DNA from 2 places in the Metabacillus sp. KH_069 genome. Region 2 is predicted to be linked to the other one. Evidence: riboswitches for the same ligand, from Rfam matches in the RefSeq annotation. Region 2 holds a riboswitch; the other holds the start of a gene.
What was found. Region 2 has a riboswitch for glycine ahead of gcvT (glycine cleavage system aminomethyltransferase GcvT). Riboswitches for the same ligand answer to the same signal wherever they lie in the genome.

Region 1: it holds a riboswitch for glycine, as region 2 does, so the genes downstream of both, AC3ISE_RS21975 (amino acid permease) here and gcvT (glycine cleavage system aminomethyltransferase GcvT) in region 2, are expected to answer to the same signal.

Annotation. Positions count from the first base shown of each region.
Region 1 covers NZ_CM174460.1:4,384,634-4,395,613, forward strand. The annotation lists gene rluF (23S rRNA pseudouridine(2604) synthase RluF) at 1-566, shown strand, start outside; gene AC3ISE_RS21965 (aldehyde dehydrogenase) at 649-1,953, opposite strand; gene AC3ISE_RS21970 (MFS transporter) at 2,463-3,677, shown strand; partial or broken gene AC3ISE_RS21975 (amino acid permease) at 4,004-5,357, opposite strand; glycine riboswitch at 5,488-5,567, opposite strand; gene AC3ISE_RS21980 (helix-turn-helix domain-containing protein) at 5,697-6,920, opposite strand; gene AC3ISE_RS21985 (MFS transporter) at 7,042-8,337, shown strand; gene AC3ISE_RS21990 (TerD family protein) at 8,436-9,656, opposite strand; gene AC3ISE_RS21995 (GNAT family N-acetyltransferase) at 10,162-10,803, opposite strand; gene AC3ISE_RS22000 (L-dopachrome tautomerase-related protein) at 10,977-10,980, opposite strand, start outside.
Region 2 covers NZ_CM174460.1:2,972,611-2,983,590, forward strand. The annotation lists gene AC3ISE_RS14940 (patatin-like phospholipase family protein) at 1-150, opposite strand, end outside; gene mntR (transcriptional regulator MntR) at 347-778, opposite strand; gene AC3ISE_RS14950 (vitamin B12-dependent ribonucleotide reductase) at 907-3,465, opposite strand; gene AC3ISE_RS14955 (lipoate--protein ligase family protein) at 3,791-4,627, opposite strand; gene AC3ISE_RS14960 (rhodanese-like domain-containing protein) at 4,847-5,218, shown strand; gene gcvPB (aminomethyl-transferring glycine dehydrogenase subunit GcvPB) at 5,308-6,768, opposite strand; gene gcvPA (aminomethyl-transferring glycine dehydrogenase subunit GcvPA) at 6,761-8,107, opposite strand; partial or broken gene gcvT (glycine cleavage system aminomethyltransferase GcvT) at 8,133-9,235, opposite strand; glycine riboswitch at 9,396-9,507, opposite strand; gene AC3ISE_RS14980 (DEAD/DEAH box helicase) at 9,813-10,980, shown strand, end outside.

The sequences.
Region 1 (10,980 bases), 1.4 Mb from region 2:
TGAGCGGGAGCGCTATCCAAGTGTCTAGAAATAATGTTTACATCGCGCTCAATAAACCTGTAGGCATTACCAGCACAACAGAAAAAAACGTAAAGGGAAATATTATTGATTTGGTTAATCACCCCTTGCGAATTTACAATATTGGACGTCTGGACAAAGACTCAGATGGCTTAATCCTCCTCACAAATGACGGAGATATTGTAAACGAAATTCTGCGTGTCGAAAATGCACATGAAAAAGAATACAACGTTTCAGTAGACAAGCCGATCACTCCCGAATTTCTGGAGAAAATGGCAAGCGGTGTGAAAATATTAGGGACTAAAACCCTTCCTTGCGAAGTAGAACAGCTTTCCAAATATGACTTTAAAATCATCCTAAAACAAGGATTGAACCGCCAAATCCGCCGTATGTGCGAAGAACTCGGATACCAGGTTTTAAGACTGCAGAGAGTCCGGATCATGAATATCCATTTAGGAAATCTTCCGCCCGGCCAGTGGAGGGATCTATCGAAAAAAGAACGCACTCAGCTATTCAGTGAATTAAACTACGAGCCGAAAGAGTGGTAAAAACAGAGGATGAGCTGAAGCTTATTAAAAGCCCGGCTCATCCTCTAATCTTTTGCATTCGATTTGTTCGTCTTGTTATTTCTTATTTAAACGAGCGTTTAAGAATGCTTTTGAAATGCGTGAACGTATCAAAGCTTGCTTTGCCATGATAAGCCCCCATCCCACTTTCACCTACGCCGCCAAATGGAAGATAGTGAGAGGTCATGTGATTAATGGTATCGTTAATCGCACCTCCGCCAAATGAAATGGAATGAAACACCTCATCTTGTACATCTTCATCATCAGAAAAAAGATATAGAGCTAATGGTTTTGGACGCTGTACGATTGCCTCAATCACTTCTGAAGTTTCGTCGTATACGAGTACAGGCAGGATCGGGCCAAATATTTCATCTTGCATCACAGAGTCTTCCCAAGAAATATGGTCTAAAATCGTCGGTTCAAGAAATAGGCGCGATCTATCTGATTTACCTCCGGCTGCTAAATCTCCATTTTCTAAGAATTGGTGCAAACGATCAAAATGCCGTTCACTCACCACATGCGGGAAATCCAGATTTTCAGAAACGTTCTCTCCATATGTTTTTGTGATGACATCTTTCAGCTTAGAGATCAATTGATCTTTTACTTTCCGATGTGCAAGGATATAATCCGGCGCCACACATGTTTGGCCAGCATTAGCAAATTTCCCGCGCGCAATACGTGCTGCTGCTTCACCCAGGTCAGCATCCTCGTGCACAATAGCAGGACTTTTACCGCCTAACTCCAGTGTGGCTGGGGTCAAATGTTTTGCTGCCGCTTCTGCAACAATTTTCCCTACTCCTGTGCTGCCGGTAAAGAAGATATAATCATATTTCTCTTTTAACAGAGATGTGCTCGTTTCAACTTCACCTTCAACCACACATAAAAATTCTTCTGGGAAGTTTTCATTAATCATCTTAGCCAAAAGACCGGATGTCCGAGGTGTTAACTCAGAAGGTTTTAATACGGCACAGTTCCCAGCTGCTATGGCTCCTACAAGCGGATTGACTGCAAGCTGGAACGGATAGTTCCATGGTGCAATCACAAGTACAGATCCATAGGGTTCAGGCACAATAAAACTTGCAGCACCTGCATGAGTCGAAGGTGTTTCCACTTCTTTTGGAGCAGACCAAGAAAATAAATTCTCAATCATAAAGTTAATTTCTCCTAAAACAAGACCAATCTCAGCACGCTTTGCTTCTACTTCAGGTTTATTAAGATCGGCTTTTACAGCGTCAATAATTTCTTGTTCATGTGACGACATAAGCTCTTTTAATTTATTTAATGCATCAATGCGAAATTGCACATCTTTTGTTTTCCCGCTGCGGAAAAATGACTGTTGCTTCGCTGTGAGTTCTTGATAGTTTTCCATATTGCACTCTCCTTAGATCGTTTTTAAATACTTTAAAAAAAGAAAAGGATAAAACCTCTTAATGGTTTTGTGGATGTTATCTGTTTACTAAACCTCTATTATATTAATAGACATTCCTCATTCGAATTGATGACGATTCTACTCCTCTATAAGAGTTGGGTCAATTTTTTTGATTTTGAAGAAACCCTTCATGACACGCTTCATTTAAAAACCGGATAAAACTAGGGCGTGACAGGCTCTTCACTTCATCAAACTCTCCTTTATTTACCAAAATCAAATTCAACTATTTTTAAACGGACATCCCTATTTTTTATGAATTCTAGTTAAATGGAAATTTGCCCTTCCATAAAATTTCATAACAAAAAAATATCGGCTAATTACTATTTTCCATAGCTGGTAATAATAAATGGCACCTACCTTATTAAGCGTAAAAATGTATTATGGTATGATAGTTAGATTGTTTATTTGCCATGCAACACATTTATGTACATCTAAGAAAAGAGGTAATTATGGACAACATAGAATTGACCAAGCGGCATTGGCTGCTCATATTAACACTTGCTTTATTAACATTTGTTCTCGGGACAAGCGAATTTGTTATCGTCGGAATCTTGACCGATATTTCCTCGAGTCTTCATATAACAAATTCAAAAGCAGGCACACTTGTTTCTGCATTTGCGATTACGTTTGCCGTTGCCACACCACTCGTCATGTCTGCAACAAGCCATTTTCCAAAGCGCAAATGGATGTTGTTTTTGATAGGAGCGTTCATCATTCTGAATGCTTTGTGCGTCATATCCTCAAGCTATATCCTGCTCCTTGGACTTCGAATGATGACGGCGATTGTAACAGGGGTTTTAATCTCACTTGCCATGATTGTTGCCAGTGAAACCATGCCGATCGCAAAACGCGGCCTTGCCATCTCATTTGTTTTTGGCGGTTTTACTCTTGCAAACGTGATCGGAGTTCCAATAGGTACTTTAATCGCTGATTGGTACGACTGGAATGCAACCTTCCTGTTAACCACTTTTCTTGGGGGAATTGCATTTTTAGCATCTTTCTTCGTCTTGCCTGATATGCAAAGGCAAGCCCGAAGTTCGATGCGTGATCAATTTTCTTTGTTGACACACCCGCGAATCTTAATGGCTTTTTTCATTCCATCTCTTGGATTCGGAGCAACGTATGCCGTTTTTACGTACCTCGTTCCAATCCTTAAAGAAATGGCAGCGCCAAGCAGTTCAATCAGTTTGATTTTGTTTGGCTACGGATTTATTTCGATTTTCAGCAACATACTCGCCGGCAAAATTGCCAGCCACAATGCGATCGGACGTCTCAGGTTTGTTTTTCTCGTGCAAGCCATTGTCCTGATCGGTTTATATTGGACAACAAACAATTTAATTTTCGGATTGGTTAACATTGGCCTGATGTCATTAATGGCCATTCTTTTAACAACATCCACCCAGCTTTATTTGATCGACCTTGCCGGTATTTATCAGCCAAAAGCAACAGGACTCGCCGCTTCATTGATGCCAGTCGCAAGCAATGTCGGTATCGCTTTTGGCTCCGCACTAGGCGGAATCGTTTACCATCAAGGAGATTTGATGAATGTGACATGGGTCGGCGGACTAGTTGCCATCTCCGCAAGTCTCCTAACTTTCCTAAGCCATCGCTTAGACCAAAAGCAACAGGACACCACCCATAGAGAGAAGCTGCGGATTTCTTGATAGAATCCACCAAATAAAAGAAAAAAAAGAAGTATCAAGAACTTAGTTCTTTGGTACTTCTTTGTGTTTTTTCTGGTTCCGACCTTCAGTTCACGGATTAAAACACTTCCGCACTTCTGCTGCAGCCGGGATTGTGCGATTAATGGCGGTTTAGAACACTTCTGTTCTCCCGCTCCAGCCAGGATGTGCGATTAAACTCCGATTAGAACACTTCCAGTCTTCTGCTACAGCCAGGATGTGCGATTAAGCTCGGATTAGAACACTGCACATTCCTTCTACATTCTGAAAGTGCGCTTAAATTCAAATTAGCACTTGCGCACATTTCGTTATGCTCTATTAATGGATTTTCTTTTAAATCGAAACAAAACATACAGCAATATAAACCACAAAGGCGTCAGCATCAGCGCCGGACGTGTCTCATCCGCCACAAGCATCACGATCAGAATCAGTCCGAACAGCGCCAGCACCGCAAAGTTGATGAACGGCGCAAACGGAGCTTTGAATGCTGATTTAGCATGCAGGTCCTCACGGGTTTTCCGGTATTTAATATGACAGATCAAAATCACGCTCCACACCCAGATAAAGCAGATGGCACTGATTGTCGTCACAATGCCGAAGGCCTGCTCGGGAATCAGCTTGCTGAGAAGCGCACCCGCTGATACGATTGCAGTTGACAGCCACAGCGCATTGCCCGGCACATGCTGTTTCGTCAGATTTCTGAAGGAGGACGGCGCCTGGTCACGTTTGCTTAACGTAAACAGTATACGGCTTGTCGAAAACAGCCCGCTGTTGCAGGCAGATGCAGCAGACGTCAAAACAACGAAATTGATGATTCCCGCCGCAAGCGGAATGCCGATCAGGCTGAACGTCTTCACAAATGGACTCTCCGAAGCATTCAATTCCGTCCACGGATTGATGCTGAGCAGGACAATTAGAGCGCCGACGTAGAAAAACAAGATCCTGAGCGGTATTTTGTTGATGGCAGACGGAATGTTCTTTCTCGGATTGGACGTTTCCGCCGCCGACACACCAACCAGTTCCACCCCGACAAATGCAAACACAACCAGCTGAAACGAAAGCAAAAATCCGCTCATTCCGTTTGGAAACAAGCCGCCGTGCTCCCACAGATTGCTCACCGTAACAGCTCCCGCATCTGTCTGAAAGCCCATCACAATCAAGATCACCCCGACCACGATCAGAGCAAGAATCGTCACCACCTTGATCAGCGCGAACCAGAACTCCAATTCCCCAAAGAGCTTCACCGTGAGGAGATTGAGCCCAAGTAAAAGAAGCAAACACACAAGCGCCGGAACCCACTGCGGAATGTCATACCAGTATTGCACGTACACACCGACCGCAATCACATCGGCCATCGCCGTCATGATCCAGCAGAACCAATACGTCCACCCTGTCACAAACGCCGCCCGCGGCCCAAGATAATCTTCCGCAATATCCGTAAACGATTCATATCCCGCCTTTGACAGCAGCAGCTTCCCCAAGCGCCCTCATCATAAAAAACAATGCAACCCCGACAATCAAATAAGCGAATATAATCGACGGTCCCGCAAGCTGAATCGCCTTGCCCGAACCTAAAAACAACCCCGTTCCAATCGTTCCGCCAATTGCAATCAGCTGCACATGGCGGTTCGCCAAATCTCTCTTCAATTCCTGCTGTGCCATTCTGAACTCCTCCTTCTAAGCTGTAAAAAAATCCAATAAAAAAAGAGACTGGAAGAATCCCAATCTCTTTTTGAAGAATACCAAAATAGCATTTGCCGCCCCGCAAAAACGAGTAAACCAAACCCCAATTTCATACTCTTCTGTCCTTTTGCCTGAGATTGTGAACCCTTCGGCGCCGCCACTATCAGCGGTCTCTCCAGAAGCTGCTCCGGCTGTAGTGTGATCCACAGCCATCATAGCTTGCTTTATATTAAATTTGAGTATTTCTGAATAATGATTAATTGTAGGGGGTGGGGAGGGGTTTGTCAATGAATTCAGGTTATCTTCCTATTAGCAGGTTTACCCACTCATTCCGCCAAGCTCCTCATAAGTCTTCCTGCTAAACTCCTTATACGGCGAATCCGGCATCGACTCAAACTGTTCCACCGCTGTCCCGGCGGCTGCCAAAGCTTTATCTGAATTCCCAAGCTTTTCATAGCAAAGGGCTTTGTACGTATTGCTCAAATAAAACTGGGACAGATCAAACGGGTGGTGATGGTAGGGCGGAACTTCCGCCTGATCCAAATACCGGATGGCTTCTTCATATTCCCCGAGGCCATGCAGGGCTTTCCCTTTTTCAAGATAGAACCATTCCTTGAATTTCAGGATAGAATCAGCATCCTCTAAGTACGAATCGATGATCTCCAGTGCGGAATGGTAATCGTGCTTGACCGAAATGAGAGATTCGATGCTGAAAATGTGATAGCTCAGCCAGGAGCCTTCATCTTCTGAGAATTCAGCATATTGCTTCAATTTCATGATGTAGTAGTTATACAGCTCTGTGTCCTCAGCCATTTGGGCGGAAGCAGCCGCCAGCCGGTACAAATCATCGATCAGGTAATACGTTTTATTCTCTTTTGAAAAGGCGATCGCATCATTCATCACGCGCTTTGCAGACTCTGTGCTGCCGACTGCAAAGTGAAAAACCGCTTCATGATAATCGAGATCAAGACGCGTGATCGGATCGATATAGGCAAACCTTTCTTCGATCATTTTCCGCTCAAAAAGCAGAACCTCCAGCGCTTTTTCATAATGGTGACGGATAAAATGAACAATACTCCTAAACAGTCCAATACTCGCCCGCTTTTGAGTAAGGTTCATCTGCTCATACAGTGCCGCCGCTTTATCAATCGGTTCCTTCCATTCCTTCTCTTCCCGGTACAAACTGCGCCCATAGAGGTCGAGCAGCCTTGCCGCTTCATATCCCTGCTGGAGCTTATGGACATGGGGCTCTATAAGCTGAATGAGTTTTTCATACTTATCGGCTGGATCTTCCTTGCTTACGCTGTATTCTTTCTCTGCTTCATTTAGTACTTCTCTCAGCTCAACCACGTTAACCTCATTTACCAGCTGTGACACATCCACCTCAAGACGCTTCGCGATATAGGCCAGGCTTTCCATGGACGGATTCGCCTTATTGTTCTCAATCAGGCTGAGCATCCCTTTTGTCAGCTCTGATCCCGCAAGCTCTGCAAGTGTCAGCTTTTTCTGCTTCCGCAGGTTTCGTATTCGTTCCCCAATCATGGTTAACACCCCAATTTTTCTAATTAGTTTAATTTTATTAAACTTTCGCTTGAAATGGAATAGCAGAATGCGGTATAATTTGTTTAATTAAATTAAACTTTTGAAATATGGAGGGTTTTTAATGGAAGAAATAAGAAAATTAAAAATGGCGACCTACCATTTGTTCACCTTCACCATCAGCAAGCTCATCTCAACGTTCGGCGCACAGGTGTATGCCTTTGCCATCAGCTTCCACATCCTGCAGATCACAGGATCGGCCACAAGCTTTGCCGCAAACCTGCTCTGCAACATTCTGCCGCGGACGCTGATTTCACCCTTTGCAGGCTATGCCGCAGACAAATACTCACGGAAAAAAATTGTCATCCTCGCACAGATCTCGACTACCCTTGCCATCAGCGGACTTCTTTACGTAAGCCTGACCTATGGACTCTCATTGACCGCCATCTACATCACAACAAGCATCCTTGCCATCGCATCCACCTTTTCTTCCGTCACGTTTTCGTCATCCATCACCGGTTTAGTTGATGAAGCACGCATCCAGCGGGCAATGTCACTGAACCAAATCGCCATGTCATTCGCCGCAATCGGCAGCCCGGCAGCCGGCGGATTGTTGTATGGAGCCGTCTCAATGGAGACCTTTCTTATCATCTACATCGCCGCTTCCATCATAGCCGTACTCCTTGAATCAACCATGAACTTTACCCTCTTCGCAAAGCGCAGAACAGAAGGGAAGCCGAAAGAATCCATGTGGCAGAGCATGAGAGCAGGACTGCATTACTTAAAAACAAAGCAGGTGCTCATGACCCTGATCTGGCTCTCCCTCATCATCAACTTCCTGTTTGGGGCCTTTGAGGTAGGCTACTCCTACGTCCTGATCGAAAAGTTGAACCTGGCGTCCCGGCATTTCGGATTTACCCAGGGAGCCTTCGCCGCCGGCATGCTCGTCCTATCTATCTACTTCTCTGTCCGAAAAGAAGTCAAGTACCCGTTTCTCGTCTCAAAACGCGGCATACTAGCCATTGGCATCATCCTCGGAGCCACTGCGATGCCATTGATGATTGACTTGTCCTACTGGGCCATCTTCACCTTTTACATGATTCTCATGTTCAGTTTCGGTGCCATGATCATCATCATCAATACACCAATTCAGGTCATGATGCAGAAAATGATCGAAGACGACTACAAAGGCCGCGTCTTCTCCCTTATCGAAACGATGGCCATGGCTCTCATGCCCCTCGGAATGATTATATTCGGATTCCTGTACGACGCCGTACCGGGACAGTACATCCTGCTTGCCTCTGCAGCAATACTAATTGGGGTTGTCATTACTCTGGCAAGGCCGAGTGTGGTGAGGAAGGTGCATCCGGACCTGGATAGGGAAAAGAGAGTTTTGGCTGAAGCTGGGACTGTTGTGTAAAAGTAGTTTTTATAAATAGCATGCTATAAATCTAAAATAAGCAAAAAGCGGACTTACTAATTTAAAGGTAAGTCCACTTTTTTTAATGTATTCCTACTTTATTTATAATCATTAATCGGACCGGCATCCATGACGACTTCGACCATATTGGAAGCGCCCATCCTAAGTTTAGGCCTATACTCTGAGTTGGGTATACTATACAGCTCCAGCGGACTTATGATCACTCCATCTTGCGTATTATGGAGGATTCCGGGCACACAGGTATAGATCCGGTCGTTGTCATTGGCGTTTTTGGCGGAAATCGTAACGGAGGTTCCATTGTGATTATCGATGCTCATCGACACCTTGTATCGGTAGAAGGAACCTGCTCCGTTAGACTGGGCAGAGTATACGACAGGCACGACTGCGAGGATGTCGTTCGTTAACCTTAGTTTGATCACTTCTGTCTTCGTTGCCCGGCTGTCTCTCCCGACATCTCCCATATGTTCCACCGCTCCGCCTGCGAACCTTCTGAGAGGTGGTGTTCCTTTTGCCCCAAACATCGCGACATCGACCTGCCTGCCATCCTTCGTATAAACCAGCGCATAGATATCGTAATCAGTTCCAGTTTTCCAAGATACCGTAGCCGTAATTTCCGGTGTTTTTTCAATCATGACCGGCTTCTGGCCTTTGTCGAGATTGATCTTGCCCTTTACCTTTTCGAGAACGATTTTTTTCTCAGGAACAGGCGCCTTTACAGGTTCTTTAACGGGTTGCTTCTGAACCGGTTTCTGCTCGGAAGGCTTAGTCCCTTCCTCCGGTTCCACTTCCACACCGTAATTCTTACATAAGCCTTCAAGCCCGGAATCAAATCCGCGCCAGATTGATTTCGCCTTTGTCTGGCCATTCCTCACATATAACTCTAAAACCACAATCCCATTTTCCTTTGAAAAACTGGAGGGAGTTAACTCGACCACCTTGTCACCCGAGCGCACCTGGGCTTTTAAATTCCGCACATTCGCAAACCCCGTGTGGTTATCCTCTGTCAGCGTAATGGCAATCTTGCTGATTCCAGCAGGAGCTTTGCTCATATCAAATTCAAGATTATGTACTACCGTATTTCCCGCATTCTCAGATGGCAATAAAGTTGCAACACCGGAAGGGCCATTCGGTTGATTATAAAAGATAATTCCGCTGTCCCCCTGGACTTTATCTGTATCTGTTAAAAGAAAAGCCGTTAAAGAAATATCGATCGTATTTGACCGATCATAGCTCACAGTTAAATAGCCTTTTGGGGAACTTAAGACGGTATTTCCGCCCATTTGAAGCAATGCGTTCATTTATGACCACTCCTTGTTTCTATTAATCTATTATTATCCCACTGCAAAAGAGGTTTCTGCATGCAGCTTCTATACCATTGACTATGTCTATCATTCCACTGTGAATTATACCATTTTATTGAAAATTTGCGGGTTAATACTACTAGAAAATCGAGTAGAGGGACAATAAAGTAGTTTATTTTCGCCCCTCTCACAATACCGTACGTACGGTTCGCGTATACGGCGTTTCAAGGAATTGTTGCCGTCGCAGCAAGTCTATTGACTTTCTTGAGTTATCGTTTGGATCAGAAGCAGAAAAAGAGGGTTAGTGGGGAGAAGCTGCGGGTAGGTTGAGGGAATGTCATAGATAAAAGACTAAATAAAAAGAAGTACTAAGAACGTTTGAGGTGTTCTTTGGTACTTCTATTTTTGTATTAAGGCTGTTTTCGTAAGTTATTAAGGGATTTCAGGCAAAAATCACCTGTCAAACTCCAGATATAGCATTTTTTGGAGTTACTGGGACTGCTTAAAACTCGTCTGATTCCGATTCCTTTACAATCTTTAAGAAGGAAGCAGGAGCTGATGCATACGTTAATCCGTTCCAAGCATCTGATGATAAGTAATCCTTCATTATTGGCAAACAGGCTTCCAAGTCGTTTATCCGATGTCCAATAACCGGGTCTGTCAGCAAGGAAAAACCCATATCACTATACAACTTGATTGCCCGCAGGCTGCCAGGGTGTGTATGAAGAAAGACAGGATAGTCTTCTTTTCCTGCTTGTTTCATCACAGCTGTTAACAATGCTCGTCCAAGACCTTTTCCTTCCTGTTCTTTCACTACTTTAAACCAATGGATAGTGGAAATTTGCCCGTAAGCTTTCCAGATGAAACAAGTTCCGACCGGACGATTCTCCTTGTCACAAATGAAAAGGCAGCGTTCAAAAAATTGCTCTTCCTGTCCTCCATAAACTTGTTGAAAAAACTGATTCATAAATCCGTCATAGCTTGCAGCATCTTCTGCAGAATCAAACTGCATCCTTTTCCAAATCGCTAATTCCTCTTGCCTGCAGCATCGCAAAGAATAATCAGCAGGTATATCTGAAAAAGCCTCTTGGCGGACCTCTTTACACATCATAAACAAATTTTTATCTTCAATTTTTTCCAGCAAGTATTTTTTCTCCTTTCTCATTTTTTAAGCTTCAAAACACTTTGTGAACTGACCTTGTTCGAAATGGTGCTAAAGGGGCATTAATGCTTCTGCATTGTCTTTCCCTCAAATGCTGACTTATGCTCCAAAAAAGGCAGCTCCCTGATGAGGATAGCTACCTTCGTTTAAGATTATTAT
Region 2 (10,980 bases):
TCCCGCAGCAATAAAGGCAGCAATAATGGATCCGGCGCTGGTACCTGCTACCCTTACAAATTGCAGGCCCCTTTGCTCAATTGCCTGATAAGACCCAATTAGGGCAAAACCTTTAATTCCACCTCCAGAGAAGACACCATCAATATACACAGAAGTTCCTCCCCTCTTCCCATCCTTACATTGTAAGTTGGGGAGGGGGAAAATAGACCTTTTCTGCACGTTTAGGACAGCACTCTTTCATTAAGCATTTTTTTGTTGATATATTAGAAGGGATAATTCTGTGGTCATGTTTAAGCTTAAAAGCAATTCAGCGTAAAAAAAGACGGAAGCATTTGCTTCCGTCTTCTTAGGACTCGCTGTCCTGTTCATTCTGTTTTTGTATAGCACGCAGTGTTTCAACGCGCGCTTCATCCCCTTCAAAGAATTGCACAAGATCGCCGATGCGGTCAATGGCATTCCAGCTAAGGTGATGCTCGATGCCTTCAACATCATTGTAAATTTTTTCTTCATCCACGCCGATCAGCCTCATGAACTGCTCTAAAAGCTCATGACGGTAAACGAGACGCTTTCCAATTTTTTTGCCTTTTGGCGTTAAGATAAGTCCACGGTATTTTTCATATATGAGATATTCATCTTTATCTAGTTTTTGGACCATTTTTGTTACTGAGGAGGGATGAACGGAAAGTGCTTCCGCAATATCAGAAACGCGGGCATATCCCTTTTCTTCTATTAATAAGTAAATTTGTTCAATATAATCTTCCATACTCGGTGTTGGCATGCGGTCCCCTCCAAAAAACGTTCAAAACATAGGAAATCATTACAAGTGTACACTAGTTTTAGGGTGATGACAAGGAAGGCTTCGTTCTAATTGCGAAAAGAAAAGAGCTGGATAGCCAGCTCTTTATCTTATAAGCCACACTTCAATTGTGCTCCGCAGCTAGTACATGTGTTGCAGCCGCCGATGTCTTCAACCGTACCTTCACGGCAGACCGGACATGTATTTCCTACCTCGTTGCCTATCGTTACATTTGTTGATCTTAATGCCTGTATTGTATCAACCAGCACAACTTTTCCTTTTTCTTTAGCTGGTGCTTCTTCACTCTCAGAGAATGTGTTTTCCTCCGCTTTTAAAGTCAGAACCTGTGTGTCACGGCTTCCGTCAACGTAAACCGTTCCGCCTTTTGCGCCGCCTTTATATAAACGTTCGTAAACTTTTTGTACTTGATCGACCGTATATCCTCTTGGTGCATTTACAGTTTTGCTGATTGAACTGTCAATCCAGCGCTGAATCACACACTGTGCATCTGCATGAGCTTCTGCACTCAATTCCATTGCTGAAATAAACCATTTTGGCAAATTATTAGGATCAGCTTCAGGATGCTGATCCAGATACTCCTGGACGATATCCGCTTTAACTTCTATGAACTTTCCTAATCTTCCGCTTCTGTAGTAAGAGAAAGAGAAGTATGGCTCGAGTCCGGTGGATACGCCAACCATTGTCCCCGTGCTGCCCGTAGGTGCAACAGTCAATAAATGGGAGTTTCGAATACCGTATTCTTTAATATCATCTAAAAGATCAGCAGGCATTTTGCTCATAAAGCCAGTTTGTGTGAATGCATCACGCAAACGGTTTGTTTCTTCTTCTGTTTCAGCAGTGAGGAACGGGAAGCTGCCTTTTTCTTTTGCAAGCTCAACAGATGCTTTATAAGCAGTTGTTGCGATCGTTTCAAAGACTTGATCAATCAATTGATTGCCTTCTTCTGAACCGTATTCTGTTTCACAGTAGATCAGCAGATCATGCAAGCCCATAACGCCAAGGCCGACACGGCGTTCGCCTAATGCCTGCTTCTTATTATCTTCTAAGAAATAAGGTGTTGCATCGATGACGTTATCCTGCATGCGGACACCGACTTCAACCGTGGTTTTCAGCTTTTCAAAATTGACTGTTTTGCTTTCTTTGTCTGCCATTTCAGCAAGATTGACCGCTGCAAGGTTGCAGACAGAATAAGGTGCGAGAGGCTGTTCTCCACATGGATTTGTTGCTACTACCTTTTGTCCATACGCTTTAGCATTCGTCATGTCGTTTGCATTGTCAATAAAGAAAATGCCGGGCTCTGCTGAATATGTCGCACAAATATTGATTAAGTTCCAAAGCTCTTTCGCTTTGATTGTGCGGTATGTTCGGACTTTGTATCCCAGCTTCTCCCACTCGCGGACATCGCCATGATTGTGCCAGTCTTCGTTATAGGCTTTCATTTGATCTGCAGTATAGCTTTCCACATCGGGGAAGCGAAGCTCGTAATCTTCATCTTTTTCAACAGCATCCATGAAATCCTTCGTTAACGTAACGGAAATGTTGGCGCCTGTAAGGAATTCAGAATTATGAACGCTGTATGTTCCTCCAGTCACAAGCTTTAATTCTGCGTCTTTAATGATTTTTTCGTTAAATCCGCCGAAGCCTGGAATTTGCTTGTAGTTCACAATGCTTTGGTACATTGCTTTTTCATCCTCAGTCAGAGGCTTGAACTTTAATTTTTCCTGTGCATATTTCTTGATTGTTTCGTCATTCGTATTTTCGATTAAATAGCGTAAAATACGAGGATTCTGCATTTTTGAAATGATAAATTCAATAATGTCAGGATGCCAGTCGGCAAGCATGATCATTTGAGCGCCCCTGCGCGAACCCCCTTGCTCAACTAAATGCGTCAGTTTCGCTATATCATCCAGCCATGAGACAGATCCGGACGATTTGCCGTTCACACCGCGTGCGAGTGTATTTCTTGGGCGCAGTGTTGAACCGTTTGTTCCAACGCCGCCGCCTCTGCTCATGATTTCCATTACCTGCTTGCGGTGCTCTGAAATGCCTTCGCGTGAATCCTGCACAAATGGCATCACGTAACAGTTGAAGTAAGTCACGTCTGTGCCTGCTCCAGCTCCGTATAAAACACGTCCCGCCGGCACAAAGTTCAATCCGACCAATTCCTGATAGAACTTCTGGAACCATTCATTCCGCTTCTCTTCTGTTTTTTCAACAGATGCAAGCCCTGTTGCATTTCGTTTTGCAATTTGCTCGTAAAATACTTCAAGCGGTTTTTCAATGACATCCAAAGAACGATGGATAACTCCCGTTTCAACCTCTTCAGGCTTTTCAAGTGAATGGCGGTACTCTTCTTCAACCTGTACACTTGCCATTTTAGTCTGCCAGTCAATCTCTAAAATATAGCCAAGCCCTCTTGCAGGGAATTTTGGATCCTCTTTGATCGTCAGAACGACAAAATCCCCTTTTGATAATGTCAGCTTTTCAGTGTCTTTAAACGTGTATCGGTCAAGCATGACTAAACGCGATACCCCTTTGTGTGTCAATTTCATGTCATCAGTTATTGGGTGAACTTGGGGAAACAATGTAATATCGTGGTTCAGCTTGTCCACATCAAGTTTTAAATTTTCATTTAGTGCTACGGTCATTCAAACAACTCCCCTATCTATCTTTACTTGATTTAATTTATCACAAAGCGACCCATTTATCAATATATAGTATTCTATTTTCGTTCGACAATACTATATATGGATAAACAGGCAAACCTATTTTATTTTGTCAAATTAATAACTGCACAAATGAAGCAGAAATAATGAGAAAAAAGAAGGTAGGAACTCCATAATCACTTTTTTTGATGAATTTTGTCGCTTGCAAAATCCGAAGAGATCTTGAAGTTAGAAAAATAAGGAATGGTTTGAAATAATTTGAAAACCATCACAAAAAAATAAACAAAAGCGACTAAGTTCAAGTCGCTTATCGTTTATAGTTCCACTCATCTGTATCATATTTTTCCATTGCAATCTTCTCTACATATGCATGTTCTTCATCTGTCAGTGTATAAGGCTCAAGCGAAATATTCAGACCCATCTCAAAGCCCTTTTTAAATGCATGCTTTGCCTCCTCCAGAGTAACAGGAATTTCACGCAACGCATTGACAGCTACTGCCTTATTTTTAAAATTTTTCTGCATTCGTTCTTTTACCCGCTCGCTTGGATACTTAAACAGATTAAAAAGCATTTCTTCATCTATATCGAGCAAAATGGAGCCGTGCTGAAGAATGACTCCTTTTTGGCGCGTTTGAGCGCTCCCTGCTACCTTGCGTCCTTCTACAACAAGTTCATACCAGGAGGGTGCGTCAAAACATACGGCAGACCGAGGATTCTTAAGCCCCTGCTTCTCTTCCTCGGTTCTCGGAACGGCGAAATATGCATCAAGTCCCAGTTCCCTGAAACCTTGAAGAATACCTTCAGATATGACTCTATATGCTTCTGTTACAGTCTTTGGCATTTCAGGATGCTCTTCTGACACGATGACGCTGTAGGTCAGCTCTTTGTCATGAAGAACCCCCCTGCCTCCTGTCGGCCTGCGGACAAATCCCAGCCCGTACTCTTTAACGGCATCAAGATCAATTTCTTTTTCGGCTTTCTGAAAGTATCCAACTGAAAGAGTGGCCGGGTTCCAGCCGTAAAAACGAATGACCGGCGGGATCATTCCCTGACTGTTCCATTCAAGCAGCGCTTCATCTAATGCCATATTATAGGACGGGGAACAATTCCCTGAATCAATAAATCTCCAAGTTTCTTTAGCCATCTTCATACCCCATTTTCCATGATAAGTATGTATTTCATTTTCTGTGCCTTACCTAGTCTATCAAAAAGAAGGCAAGGTTGAAAATATTTATGTCTTATTCATAGATGACAATTTGATCCTGCTCTTATATAATAGTAGTTGTCCAATATTATTAAAGTTCATTTGAACTTGTCTTAGAAAAGTTGCTTATAAAGGAGTCGGGTCAGCTTGACAACATGGATTTTTTTATTGATTCTATTAGGTGCACTAGCAGCCTACACGATTTACTCTTATTTTTACCAGCGTAAAATTATGAAAACATTAACGGAAGAAGAATTCCGAGCAGGATACAGAAAAGCTCAGTTAATTGATGTCCGTGAACCAAATGAATTTGACGGCGGACATATTCTTGGAGCAAGAAACATTCCTTTATCTCAAATGAGACAAAGACATAAGGAAATCCGCAAAGATCAGCCTGTCTACATCTACTGCCAAAACACTGTCAGAAGCGGACGCACAGCTCAAATGCTGAAAAGAAAAGGCTACAATGATCTTTACATGCTAAAAGGCGGCTTTAAGGGCTGGGGCGGTAAAATTAAAGCAAAGAAATAAGAAGAAGTCTGCAGACAGTTCTGCAGACCCTTTTTTATCTAATATAGAAAAAAGGATCCGCAGAAGAGCGAATCCTTTTTTTGCATCTTTTATTGCTTTTGATAACGCAAGATCGGTTTTCTTGCTGCTGTTGTTTCATCTAAGCGGCTGACAACTGTCGTATGCGGGGCTTCCTGGACGATTTCAGGGTTTTCTTCCGCTTCTTTTGCGATTTGGAGCATCGCCTCAATAAATGAATCTAACGTTTCTTTTGATTCTGTCTCAGTCGGTTCAATCATGATGCATTCTTCAACGTTTAACGGGAAGTAGATTGTTGGCGGATGATAGCCGAAATCAAGCAGCCTTTTTGCGATATCAAGCGTACGGACCCCTAATTTTTTCTGGCGCTTGCCTGACAGAACAAATTCGTGCTTGCAATGTCTGTCAAATGGCAGATCATAAGCTTCTGAAAGTCTTCTCATCATATAGTTGGCGTTTAGTACTGCATATTCCGTCACCGCTTTTAATCCATCAGGTCCCATTGTGCGAATATAAGTATATGCACGGACATTGATTCCGAAGTTTCCGTAGAATGGCTTTACTCTGCCGATAGACTGCGGGCGGTCATAGTCAAACGTATATTTATCATCTCTTTTTACTAAAACAGGTTTTGGCAAGTACGGAATCAGATCAGCTTTTACTCCGACTGGACCAGATCCAGGACCGCCTCCTCCGTGAGGGCCGGTAAATGTTTTATGAAGATTTAAATGAACGACATCAAATCCCATATCGCCGGGACGTGCCTTGCTTAGTACGGCATTTAAATTTGCACCGTCGTAATAAAGCTTGCCTCCTGCATCATGAACAATTTTCGCCATTTCCAATATATTTTCTTCAAAAAGGCCCAGGGTATTAGGATTCGTCAACATAAGCGCAGCTGTATCGTCCCCTACCACACGCTTTAAATCATCAAGATCAACAAGCCCCTGTTCGTTTGATTTAACCGTAATCGTCTCAAATCCCGCTACAGTGGCAGATGCCGGATTTGTTCCGTGAGCCGAGTCAGGAACAATTACTTTAGTCCGGTTCAAGTCATTGTTCGCTTCATGATAAGCACGGATCATCATCAGGCCGGTCCATTCACCATGAGCTCCTGCTGCAGGCTGAAGTGTAACTTCATCCATTCCGGTAATTTCAATGAGATGCTCCTGTAAATCATACATTAGCTCAAGTGCACCCTGAACTGTACTCTCATCCTGTAATGGATGAATATGAGCCAATCCTGCCATACGCGCAACATTTTCATTAATTTTCGGATTGTACTTCATCGTACAGGATCCAAGCGGATAAAACCCGGAATCAACTCCATGGTTTCTCTTGGAAAGAGCTGTATAATGTCTCATGATATCAAGTTCAGATACTTCCGGAAGTTCAGCATCATCTGCACGCAAATATTCACTTGGAATCAATTCATCTGCTGCCAATTCAGGGATATCCAATGAAGGCAAACTATAGCCTGTTCGTCCTGGTTTTGTCAGTTCAAATATTAATGGCTGATCCTGCTTATTCATGTCCATCCCCCAATTCCTTAACAAATAAGTCAATTTCTTCTTTTGTGCGCAATTCAGTTACCGCAACAAGCATGTGGTTTTCAAGCTCGGGGTATACACTGCCTAAATCGAAACCTCCAATGATGTCCTTTTGAATAAGCTTCGCATTTACCTCTTTAATCGGTTTGTTTAATTTAATGACGAATTCGTTAAAAATTGCCCCTTCAAATGGAACTTCAATCCCGCTTGCAGTAAATTCTTTTTTAGCGTAATTTGCTTTTTGAATATTTTGCAAAGCCATCTCTTTTACGCCTTTTTTTCCCAGTGCAGTCATGGCAACCGAGGCTGCCAAAGCATTTAAAGCCTGATTTGAACATATATTAGAAGTCGCTTTGTCACGTCTAATATGCTGCTCACGTGCCTGCAGGGTTAAGACAAACCCGCGTCTGCCTTGTTCATCTGTCGTTTGTCCAACCAATCGTCCCGGTACTTTGCGGAGCAATTTTTGAGTTACAGCAAAATATCCGCAGTGCGGTCCGCCAAAAGCAGTAGGAATACCGAATGGCTGAGCATCGCCTGCCACAATATCAGCTCCAAATTTCCCAGGAGGTGTTAAAGCTCCCAGCGCAAGCGGATTAGAAGACACGATAAACATGCTCTTTCCTGTGTGAGCAATAGGTTCAATGTCTTTAAGCGGCTCGACTTGCCCGAAGAAGTTTGGATATTGCACAACGACAGCCGCAACATCGTTTGACATTTCCGCTTTTAAAGCTTCAAGATCGGTTACGCCATTTTTCACTGGCACTTCTACTACTTCAATGTACTGTCCTTTTGCATATGTTTTCAGAACATCTCTGCTTTCCGGGTGAACAGCTTTTGAAACGATGACTTTTTTCTTTTTTGTTTGACCGGCAGCAAGCATGGCAGCTTCAGCCAGAGAAGTACCGCCGTCGTACATGGATGAGTTTGCAACATCCATTCCAGTAAGCTCAGCGATCATCGTTTGAAATTCAAAGATGGCCTGAAGCTCGCCTTGTGATATTTCAGGCTGATACGGAGTGTAGGCTGTATAAAACTCTGATCGTGAAATAACATGATCTACGATGATCGGCATGTAATGATCATATACACCTGCGCCAAGGAAAGAAGCATTGCTTCTTAAATCCTTGTTTTTAGAAGCAAGCTCACTCAGCTCACCTACAAGTTCCGTTTCAGACTTTGCTTGTTTGATCTTGTATTCCCCCTGAAAACGCACACTCTCGGGAATATCTGAGAAAAGCTCATCTATAGAAGATACTCCGACAGCGTCAAGCATTTCCTGCTGATCTTGTTCTGTCATCGGCAAATAACGATGTTTCATGGATGTGTTCCCCTTTCAAACTAGTTCATTTTTTTGGTCGTTTATAAAAAGGTGTTGAAACTACAACTGCTTTTAAGCGTTTCTTGCGCACCTGAACACTCACTTCAGAGCCTGGTTCTGCAAATTCCTTTTTCAGCAGAGCCCAGCCTATATTTTTCTTTAATGTAGGAGATTGAGTGCCGGTCGTTACCTCGCCGATTTGTTCGTCTCCATGAAATACTTCATAACCATGCCTTGGAATCCCCTTGTCAATCATCTCTATACCGACAAGCTTTCTTGCTGTGCCATTCTCTTTTTGTTCTTTTAATACATCTTTCCCGATGAAGTCTGTCTCTTTATTCGGTTTTACCGCAAAGCCAATTCCTGCCTCAATCGGAGTAATGTCCTTAGTAAGCTCCTGGCCATACAAAGGAAGATTTGCTTCAAAGCGCAGTGTATCGCGTGCCCCTAAACCGCAAGGAAGAATTCCATCATTTTTGCCTGCTTTTAAAATCGCACTCCAAAGGGAAGGCGCTTCTGAAGAAGGGCAATAGATTTCAAAGCCGTCTTCGCCTGTATAACCCGTTCTTGAGACAAGCGCTTTTACATCATTTATGACAACGTCATCTTTGAATTTAAAAAACTTGATTTCACTTAAATCTGTTTCTGTTAATTGTTGTAGAATTGATTCAGCTTTTGGACCCTGTATGGCCAGCTGGGCAATTTCAGATGAAACATTATGCAGCTCTGCATCTCCGAATTTGTGCGAGACCAGCCAATCATAATCTTTTTCAATATTTGAAGCATTTACGACTAATAAATAATGAGAGTCTGATTTTTTATAAATTAATAAATCGTCCACTGTTCCGCCATCTTCATAGCACATAGCCGTATACTGGGCTCCGCCGTCTTTCAGCAGGGAAACATCATTCGTCATCGTTTTTTGAAGAAAAGCGAGACTGTCCGTGCCTGTCACTTCAATTTCACCCATATGCGAAACATCGAATAAGCCTGCCATTTCCCGAACGGCTTCGTGCTCCTCTTTAATAGAAGAAAATTGAACGGGAAATGCCATCCTCCAAAATCAATGGTCTTTGCTCCATGCTCTTTATAAACATCAAATAATGGTGTTCGCTTTAAATCCGCCATAATCAAATCGCCTCCCCAAAAAGTATAAAAAAAGGACAGAGACCCCCCTTTTATGTAAAAAGGAAGTCTCTGTCCCTGCACCTGAAAGTTTACCTTGCCAATATATGCAAAGCTTTCCCCTTTGGTGGTTTGCTGCTTTCACAAACTCTCTCCAGAGTTGCGTCAAACAAGAGTTCTTTTGCCTGAGAGATTCACAGATGTTTGCTCCTTCGGCGCTGCGTTTGCGGCATACATCCAATGAAGCCGCCGGCAGTCTCTCCCCTTGTTCTCATTCGCTCATATTTTCTTTAAAACTGGTCATACTAAGAAATAACATTCTTTGACATTTTGACATTTTTGACAAAAGAAGCTTGCTGACTGAAAAGTAAGTATGTTAGCAACTTTCTTACTTATTAACATCCTACCATTATGAACAATATTCATCAATCTATTTTTACACAAATATTAAACATATATTTTAGTTTAATGTTCGTGTTTAACCTATTTTATTTGTATTTTATCATAATAAACTACGAATTCACACTTTAAAGTGAACGATCCAGTATAACAATACCTTTTCTTGAAAGGGCTGTCATTAATGAATGTAAAAATCAACTTTGATTCCTCCTGGCAGGATACTTTTTTTAAGAAACTTGAAGATGATGGACCCTGGGCAAGCTGGGAAAATTACAAACTCGCCTGTGAAGTGCAAAAACATTTAATTGTTCCTTCATTTGAAGGCTTGCAGGCACCAAATCATCTGACCGATTTCACACCGCTTCCTCACCAATTAGAGGTTGCAAGACAAGTAGTAGAGCATATGAACGGCAAAGCGATACTGGCAGATGAGGTAGGGCTTGGAAAAACGATTGAAGCCGGACTGATTGTAAAAGAATATATGATCCGCGGACTGGCCAATAAGATCTTAATTCTTGTGCCGGCCTCCCTTGTTTCACAATGGGCAAGAGAACTGCATGAAAAATTCTATATTCCAGCTGTTGAGCAGAAAAAGAGCTATGTATGGGAAGCATGTGATGTGGTTGTTTCTTCTATTGATACAGCAAAACGAAGTCCTCACAGGGAAATTGTCCTTGCCCAGCAATATGATTTAGTCATTATAGATGAGGCTCATAAACTCAAAAATAATAAAACAAAAAACTATGAATTTGTTCAGAGCCTGAAAAAGAAATACTGCCTGCTTCTGACAGCAACTCCAATCCAAAACCGTGTAGAAGAGATTTTCAATCTTGTCTCTCTTCTTAAACCCGGTCATCTTGGAAACGAAGCTTATTTTTCAGAAGTTTTCTCAGCAAAAAATCGCTCACTCGAACATCATGAGCATCTGCAGGAGCTTGTCAACAAGGTAATGATTCGAAACCGCCGCGGCGATACCGGAATTGACTGGCCTAAACGCCATGTTGAAACGGTTCCAATTGAACTCTCTCCAGCTGAACGAAATTTGTACACAGCTATTTCCAGGCTGAAATCGTTCGGAACGGCTGCTGCAAGCATGTTTTCCATCATGACCCTTCAAAGAGAAGCTTGCTCAAGCAGAGAAGCTGTGTATATGACGCTGAAAAAAATGATCGAGCGGCCTGATGGTGAGGCCTCCCCGCTTCCTGAACCTATTATCAGGGAATTGATGCAGTGCATTGATGAGGTGGACGGAAACTCTAAAGCTCAAAAAACAGTAGAGCTTATTAAAAGAATTGATGATAAAGTGATCATTTTTACTGAATACCGTGCCACTCAATTTTACCTGCAGT